2 linked regions of the Xanthocytophaga agilis genome follow. The main gene of each other region encodes a partner of the protein of the gene in region 2 in a complex. Links are inferred from orthologs where the notes say so. Each region holds a gene or a part of one and is shown on either strand. Other genes may lie near its edges.

Region 1 (4,222 bases), on a different replicon or contig from region 2:
ATACAAAGGAAGATGTGGTAGGCCTAGAGTATCTTCAGGGCTTTCATCAGTTGTGGGCTCAGACCCGACAAACTACTGGCTGGATAAATATAGAGAATATTATTGTTTATGATGAAATAAATGCGAATCAACAGGCCAAAGATGCCTTGACTAAAGGTGCCACGGGGATCAGGTTTAACTTATTAAATCGTCCGGGAGGTAAACCTATGTTGAATGGAGGCATAACCACAGAACATTTTTTCGACCTCTCTGTCCTACTTGAAGGCATTTTTCTTTCTCGGACACCTGTTTATTTTCATCTGAGACATACCCAATTAGAAAATCTCAGTAACTACTTACAGGAAGCAGAGAACGATGTTTCCACACTAATGGGAGGTATCATATTTGAAGAAATTGCTCTGTCAGCAATTTTACCAGATGAATTTACAAATGAAGCCTTAATACAATCTTTACAAGCCAATTCCTTATTCACCACACATACTCCTTATTTTAAGCCCCTAATTATAGAACCTGTTGGTGAACCTCTCGATGATAATACAGAAATGGAAACCTTTGCATTGCCGATGGTTACCTCGCTTGAATATCAATTGCAAACGATAGTTAAGCTGATAGACGATTTGGAGACTATTCTTCCACTTATAGATATTCTCTCTAAAGTAGGTTTTATAGTAGATATAGGTGACTATTATTTTATGGAAATAGCTAAACTGCGAGCTTTACGTTTAATATGGTGGCAAATAGGCAGAACTTTTCATCCTGAAGCAAATCTGATTGATGTTTTTATTTATGCACAAACAACTATGCTCGTTCCTCCTGTTGATGAGCCATACCATAGCCTGTTGACAAATACCACTCAGGCAATGTCTGCTATCATCGGTGGCTGTGATGCATTAGCTGTCCAGCCAGCTGCATTTACTAATCCCCAGGATATTATTTTAGGGAAGCACATTGCCAGAAATGTATCTGCCATTTTGCAGGAAGAATCGTATTTTGATAAAGTGGCAGATATAGGTGCAGGTTCTTACTTGATTGAGAATCTGACTCACCAGATAGCCAAAGCTGTATGGGACAGGTTATCAGTGTAATGTATTTTTACTCATCTTTTGCCACTTTATATGCAACCAGATTTCTCAAAGACGACATACTCTGATATTCAGAAAGCTTTGTCTAAAATTGCGGATAGTCTACCTCAAAAGAAGATATCTTTAAGTGAATCTGCCGAAGGTATTTCTATTCCAAATGCTTTTCAGGCACAGAAAAATGAATTTCCTCATCTGGTATTTGGAGCAGGTAAAGCCCCTTTTTTACGAGGCCCCTATGCCCCTATGTATACAACCCAACCCTGGACAGTACGACAATATGCAGGGTTCAGTACAGCGGAAGAATCCAATGCATTTTACCGACGTAACCTTGCCGCAGGACAAACCGGCCTTTCTGTAGCTTTTGATCTGGCAACTCATCGTGGCTATGATTCGGATCATCCTCGTGTAGTAGGCGATGTAGGCAAAGCTGGAGTTGCGATAGACTCTGTGGAAGACATGAAGATTCTGTTTGATCAGATTCCATTGGACAAGATGTCTGTATCGATGACGATGAATGGGGCAGTAATTCCTATTCTGGCATTTTATATAATAGCAGCAGAAGAACAAGGTGTAAAACCTGAACAATTAAGTGGGACCATTCAAAATGACATTTTGAAAGAGTTCATGGTCCGTAATACGTATATCTATCCGCCAGAATTTAGCATGCGTATTGTGGCAGATATATTTGCCTACACTTCAAAGCACATGGCAAAGTTCAATTCCATCTCTATTTCTGGTTATCATATGCAGGAGGCCGGGGCAACAGCAGATCTGGAGTTAGCATATACCCTGGCAGATGGCTTGGAATACATTCGTACAGGGCTGTCAGCAGGCATAGCTATTGACGATTTTGCTCCCCGATTGTCATTTTTCTGGGCTATTGGTATGAATCATTTTATGGAAATAGCCAAAATGCGTGCAGCGCGGATGCTTTGGGCCAAGATAGTAAAGCAGTTTAATCCCAAAAATGAAAAATCACTGGCATTACGAACACATTGCCAAACCTCAGGATGGAGTCTTACAGAACAAGATCCCTTTAATAATGTAGCTCGTACCTGTATTGAAGCCATGGCAGCCGTATTGGGAGGTACTCAGTCACTGCATACTAATGCCTTGGATGAAGCACTGGCTCTGCCATCTGATTTCTCAGCACGTATAGCTCGAAATACCCAACTATTTATCCGTGATCAAACAGGAGTAACCAAAACTATTGACCCATGGGGAGGTAGTTATTATATAGAGTACCTGACAAATGAACTGACAGAAAAAGCCTGGAAGCTGATTCAGGAGGTGGAAGCAATGGGAGGCATGACAAAAGCCATTTCAGAAGGACTACCTAAATTACGTATTGAGGAAGCCGCAGCCAGAAAACAAGCACGCATTGATTCCGGCAAAGATAAAATTATTGGGGTCAATTATTTAAAACCCGATACGGAGACATCCATTGAATTATTGGAAGTCGATAACACAGCAGTTCGAAATGCCCAGATAACACGTTTGACCCAAATTAAAGCTAGCAGAAATCAGGAGGCTGTTGATCAAGCATTAGCTACCCTTACTCGTATAGCAGAAACTGGACAAGGGAATCTGTTAGCGGCAGCTATTGAAGCAGCTCGTCAGAGAGCAACCTTGGGTGAAATATCTATGGCAATGGAAAGAATAGCTGGCAGATACAAAGCCGTTACTAAATCTATTACAGGAGTGTATATGCGTGAAGCATCTCAGGATGAGAATTTTCAGAAAGCCCGTAAGTTATCCGATCAGTTTGCTAACCTGGAAGGCAGACGTCCCCGTATCCTGATAGCCAAAATGGGACAGGATGGACATGATCGTGGAGCAAAAGTTATTGCTACTTCGTTTGCTGACCTGGGATTTGATGTTGACATTGGTCCATTATTCCAGACGCCAGAAGAAACAGCTCGTCAGGCAGCAGAAAATGATGTGCATATAGTAGGAGTCTCCTCACTGGCCGCCGGACACAAAACGTTAATACCTCAATTAATTAATGAATTGAAAAAACTAGGAAGGGAGGATATTAAAGTTGTTGCAGGAGGAGTTATTCCTCCTCAGGATTATAATTTTCTGTATAAAGCAGGTGTACAGGATATATTTGGACCAGGTACTGTCATTGCAATAGCAGCACAAAATATCTTACAAAAATTAATCTCTGATATGACAACCTATTAAATGAAAAGAGACAGATACAACTACCTGTCTCTTTTCCCTAATATATTTAATTCAACCTTAGTGAGTTGAATCTGCTTTTGATTCAATACTATCTTTTGCAACCTCAGCAGTTGAATCGATGGTTTCTGTAGCAGCATCTTGAACAGAATCAACAGCCTCAGTAGCCTCTGTTTCAGCAGCAGGCTTCGAATCACATGCAGAGAAAGCGATCGTTCCCAGAACAATAGCAGTAGCAACAAATAAATTTTTCATTTCTTTGTCTTTTGGTTTAAGGTTAAAGAACAAAATCTGCCTTTTATTCCTCAAATAATAAAAGGTAACCCAAATGAAAAAATAAAAGATAATGTGGGTTACGTTTTGTTTTTTCAGGTATTAAATACGCCTTGCATGAATAAAGTCCACTTTCAATCGGAAGAAGAATTAGTAATGGCGATTCGCCAGGGTGATGAACGTGCATTAGGGATAGTGTATAAGACCTATTTTCCTATGATTTTGCACTTTATCACTCACAATACAGGTACAGAACAAGAGGCCAAAGATATATATCAGGAAGCTATGATGATTTTCTATGAAAATATGCATGATCCTGATTTTGAACTCTCCTGTAAAGTAAAGACCTATGTATACTCTGTTAGCAGACGTTTGTGGCTCAAAAAGCTGACACAGCGAAACAAATACGTAGGTAAGATTGATGACTTCGAGAGCTTTATTCCATTTGTCAAAGATGAAGTAGATCCTGAAGAACAGGATGCTCAGTTTAAAGCTATGAACGAGGCGTTATCACAGTTAGGAGAACCTTGTCGTACTATTCTGGAAGATTTCTTTATTAATGACTTTTCCATGCAACAGATTACTGACAAAATGGGTTATACTAATACGGATAACGCAAAGAATCAGAAGTATAAATGCTTAATGCGATTGAAAAAGATATTTTTCTCAAAATATCAGATCTG
Region 2 (4,055 bases):
ATATTTACACACAGATGCCAGAGAGAAGAGTTTATCCTGGCGGTAGCGTTTCATAAACTCTGTTTTGGCAGGTTCAGACAAAGCCATTGCGGAAGTAACACCTGCTTCAGTCTGCAAACGAGGTTCTCCATCACGAAATACTAGTGGCAGCCCTTTATAGTCCCCTTCAGAGGTCTTAAAATACAACAGAATCTTTGCCTGTGGGTATGTATTCAGATATTCTTCTAAAGGTTGCCAGAGTTTTTCGTGCCGAATGCCCATCTCAAAAAATAATAAATTCAAAGTTTGGTTGGTTCAAAAATGCATTTTTTTATGAAGAAAAACAGGGTATACTGTTATTTTATCAATAGAATTGTTTTCCGTTCACCATTTAAAGATTGCGATTTCACCAGTTTCTTCATTTTGCATGTCTTTCCCTAGCTTGGTTTAGTGTCCCGTTCTCGATTCTTCTACAGGCTTCTTCATTTTTTGCTTTCTTGTATCCAAAGTTGGTCTGTAGTCCAGAACATATTTCTTCTTATCACCCTGTCACTTTTTTGCTTGCCCAAAAAAGTAACCAAAAAAGGGCAAAAAATTCCAAAGCTTCGCCCCGCAAGACCAACGCTAGGCCCGCGGAATTTTTATCCTCACGCACCTGCACTACCACTCACGATTGAAGTGATCATTGTTTTCTTTGTGGCATGTACTGTTTGAGTATAGAAGTCGGCACAATAGTCAAGATCATCTTTTTGGTACAAAGAGAGTTTTGTTCCCTTTAAACGCGAACGGTCGTATCTGTGCGTTGGCAATCTTTCTGCCGCGAGGAAAGCCCATGGCTTTGCGGGGGGGAGGTTCGGCAGAAAGTGCCCTTTTTTGCTTCGTTTTTTGGGCAAGCAAAAAATGAAGAAACCTGTGGAAGAGCAAAATTCAGGAATCTGAGATAACATTGCAAACAGGGGAAGCAGAGTGAGATAGGAATAGTAAGCAAAAATGTCCTATACAATAAGCATTGCTAGAATGATCTAAATCTAAAAACTGTTAGGCTATTCTCTGAAACAATATTCATCACCATTCTAAAAAGATACTATTTTTGCCTGTGGCACATCATTTTTAACTCATGTGTTATACTTATCATGCCTCCTCGCCTTTCTCCTGACATATATATCCAAGGCATCCGCCAGGGAGATCGAATCATTCTGAGCCGTGCCATTACGCTGATTGAAAGCAGTTTACCAAAAGACCAGGCTCTTGCATCAGAAGTCATACAGGGGATATTGCCCTATATAGGCAACTCATTGCGGATAGGAATTACAGGCGTACCAGGAGTAGGCAAAAGCACCTTTATTGAAGCCTTTGGTAATCATATCACTTCACTAGGAAAAAAACTGGCAGTGCTGACAATTGACCCCAGCAGTCAGCGATCATACGGCAGTATTCTGGGAGACAAAACCCGTATGGAAACACTGGTAAACCAGCCCCTAGCCTATGTTCGGCCTTCGCCATCCGGCTCGTCACTGGGAGGTGTAGCCCGTAGCACACGTCAATCGATACTTCTTTGTGAAGCCGCAGGCTATGAAGTCATCTTTATTGAAACCGTTGGAGTGGGGCAATCTGAAACAACTGTTCATGGAATGGTTGACTTCTTTCTGCTGCTTATGCTGGCCGGTGCGGGTGATGAACTTCAGGGTATCAAAAGAGGCATCATGGAGATGGCTGATGCCATTGCGATTACTAAAGCAGATGGATCAAATATCATGGCTGCCCGTCAGGCTCGTGCCAGCTACCAGAATGCACTACACCTGATGCCTCCGACAGAGTCAGGCTGGATTCCGCCTGTGCATACATGTTCAGCCCTTACAGGAGACGGAATCAAAGAATTATGGCAAATGCTGGAGGAATATGTAAACCTTAGTAACCAAAATAGATTTTTACATAAGAAACGACAGGATCAGAACTTAAACTGGTTGCACGAAACTATACGGCAAGAACTGGAAACAGCCTTTTATCAAAATCCTTCCACTAAACAACAAATACCCCACATTGAGCAAAGCATATCTTCCGGAGAGATTACAGCACTATCGGGTGCCCAAAAACTTCTTCAAACGTACTTTACCCATTACTCTACTTCCCATCGTAGCTCAGATGGTGATTCATAGATAATATAGAAGTCTGAAAATAGTTCTGTAGCCGATCACTATACAAAACAGGCTTCTATCTATACAAATATTTTTAGTATAAAACCAATATCTACTCCCAGACTACAAACATATAAAACAAAATACTAAATCCATTGTATATCAACATATTAATTAAATATTTTTTATTTACTGAAACTCAAAAACACATGCATTTTTTTTGTATATTTAAAGTAGCAAAACTATGAAATTAACCACTTTATATTTACACTCTATATGCCTCGTTATCATACCAATACAACCGCTATTCGCAAATATAAATCTGACTATTATGGACTGATGGTCTATGAAGCCCGTCTGAATCATGAACTATTCCGGATGGCACAGCGCATTAAAGCGATTCAGAAGGATGAATCGCAATCTCTTGCGGATCAGACTCTTCTGACTAAACTACTGGTATACGCAACACAGCAAAAAGAAGAACTGGAAGCCCAACCTGCCTCCAAAGAACGTGATAAGCAGTTGAAGAAAGCGGAAAAAGAGTATAAAGAAGTCAATGCGAAACACAAACGCAATGAGTATCATCTGGCTGTGCTGGAAAAGAAAAAGGACAAAGACAATGCAGCTAAGTATGTGTTGAAAGAAATGAAGCGTGATCAGGTACGCATTCGCATTAAAACAGCCTATGCTATCTGGAAGAAGTTAGAAAAAGAGCAGCAAGAAGACTTTATGGACTTTGAGATGTTTCAGGCGCTGAAAACAGTTAAGCAAATACAGTCAACAACTATCCAAATTACATCTACTACTGCTTCAAAAACAGGATGTACCTCTACAAAACAACCAGTGGATATAGTAAAAAAATGGCCACGCACCAGCTCAGTTTTGTATGTATCCCGCCCTCAGCAGCCTTCCCTGTATCAACCTATCTCAACTAAGGTACAGGTATATAATGTGATGCAGGAGTAATTAAGCTATAGCATATTTCTTTCTTACAGACAACTTCTATCAACAGATAGAGGACGGATAGTTATTTGCATGTTCAGTCTTTGCAACGGAGAGATCTAGGTTCGAACAAATGTCCGAACCAATTTTGCATGTTTTTTCATAGTTGCAGAGTCTATACCAATGGGAATTAGTAGTTTAAAAACTCTTTTGAATCACTTTCTCCTAACATTTGCGAGGCAATCAGTCTAAAATCGTTTTCCTGGATTTCCAGAAAACCAAACCGAAATGGATATCCCCATTGCACTTTATTTTGAATAAAATCCAGTTGATCAATCAGAGGTAAAATAGAGGTTTGCTGACAGCTGTAAAAAGTTATGTTACGGCGAAAAGGGATAAAGTCCTCACTCATTTTGTGTGTGTAGACCAGTTCATCTGAAGCCTGTCCGATAGCAGTGAAAGCCATGCATTTTGCAGATCCTTTCATTTTTTCTGCCGGACTATATACAATTAGCCAATCATTGAGCGACATACGTTTGAGAGGTTCTTTCTTTCCATGACAAACCTGCATAAATCCTCCATTCACACCTCGTTGTGTATGTTCTTTTGATACAACTGCAATAAAATATCGTTGTTTCATATCAGAGTTTTTTAGCTACCTGTATCTGATGAAGCATTTCAGTAGGTAAAGCATCCACGATAGATTGTACTACAACTTTACGCCAGAGGAATCCCAATAGTCCTTAAACCTTCATAGTCGTGGTGATGCGTAAACCTTCCGTAGTTTCTTCGAAAGTATGCTCACCATACATGCGGCCCATAGGAAATCGGGTCATATCGGTAAAAGACTTGTTCTTAGTTGTTTCAATAAGCTGTATTTTTACTTTGGGACCTCCTTTGGGCTTGAGAGTAAAAAAAGCCCCTTTCTCAAATTCACCTTCAAGCTTTGCATATTCCACCCCTTCATCCCATGCAGCCCAGTTATCTACATCTGCAAAG

Evidence for each region. Proteins that work in one complex are often made in the same cells at the same time.
Region 1: the proteins of meaB (region 2) and scpA are in contact, whole or in part, in a crystal structure (PDB 8DPB), measured with the Methylorubrum extorquens proteins. The link is inferred for Xanthocytophaga agilis from one-to-one orthologs. Residues at the interface, in SOR26638.1 of Methylorubrum extorquens: Arg20, Ala21, Ala24, Arg25, Thr28, Ser32, Arg33, Arg34, His37, Thr98, Gly99, Gly100, Ser101, Ile102, Leu103, Lys106, Thr107, Ala110, Ala113, Ile114, Asp115, Arg116, Ala118, Phe119, Ile120, Arg121, Pro122, Pro124; in SOR27001.1 of Methylorubrum extorquens: Glu577, Glu578, Asn579, Asp580, Gly581, Arg582, Arg583, Arg585, His596, Ala604, Ser605, Ala608, Asp609, Gly611, Phe612, Asp613, Val614, Asp615, Ile616, Gly617, Pro618, Leu619, Glu625, Arg628, Gln629, Val631, Glu632, Asn633, Asp634, Glu661.

Annotation. Positions count from the first base shown.
Region 1 is NZ_JASJOU010000002.1:518,874-523,095, forward strand. Bases 738-3,692 are described here. They hold scpA (methylmalonyl-CoA mutase), read left to right. Parts: upstream 738-1,115; coding sequence 1,116-3,269; downstream 3,270-3,692. Other genes in these bases: QNI22_RS08985 (methylmalonyl-CoA mutase family protein), read left to right, coding at 738-1,085; QNI22_RS08995 (hypothetical protein), read right to left, coding at 3,327-3,521; QNI22_RS09000 (RNA polymerase sigma factor), read left to right, coding at 3,657-3,692. Also shown: more of QNI22_RS08985, read left to right, coding at 1-737; more of QNI22_RS09000, read left to right, coding at 3,693-4,222. UniProt on the Escherichia coli protein: Catalyzes the interconversion of succinyl-CoA and methylmalonyl-CoA. Could be part of a pathway that converts succinate to propionate.
Region 2 is NZ_JASJOU010000005.1:105,322-109,376, forward strand. The notes cover bases 336-3,123. They hold meaB (methylmalonyl Co-A mutase-associated GTPase MeaB), read left to right. Parts: upstream 336-1,112; coding sequence 1,113-2,135; downstream 2,136-3,123. Other genes in these bases: QNI22_RS16130 (hypothetical protein), read left to right, coding at 2,391-3,080. In the rest of the region: QNI22_RS16120 (McrB family protein), read right to left, coding at 1-282; QNI22_RS16135 (EVE domain-containing protein), read right to left, coding at 3,247-3,696; QNI22_RS16140 (SRPBCC family protein), read right to left, coding at 3,800-4,055. UniProt on the Escherichia coli protein: Binds and hydrolyzes GTP. Likely functions as a G-protein chaperone that assists AdoCbl cofactor delivery to the methylmalonyl-CoA mutase (MCM) ScpA and reactivation of the enzyme during catalysis.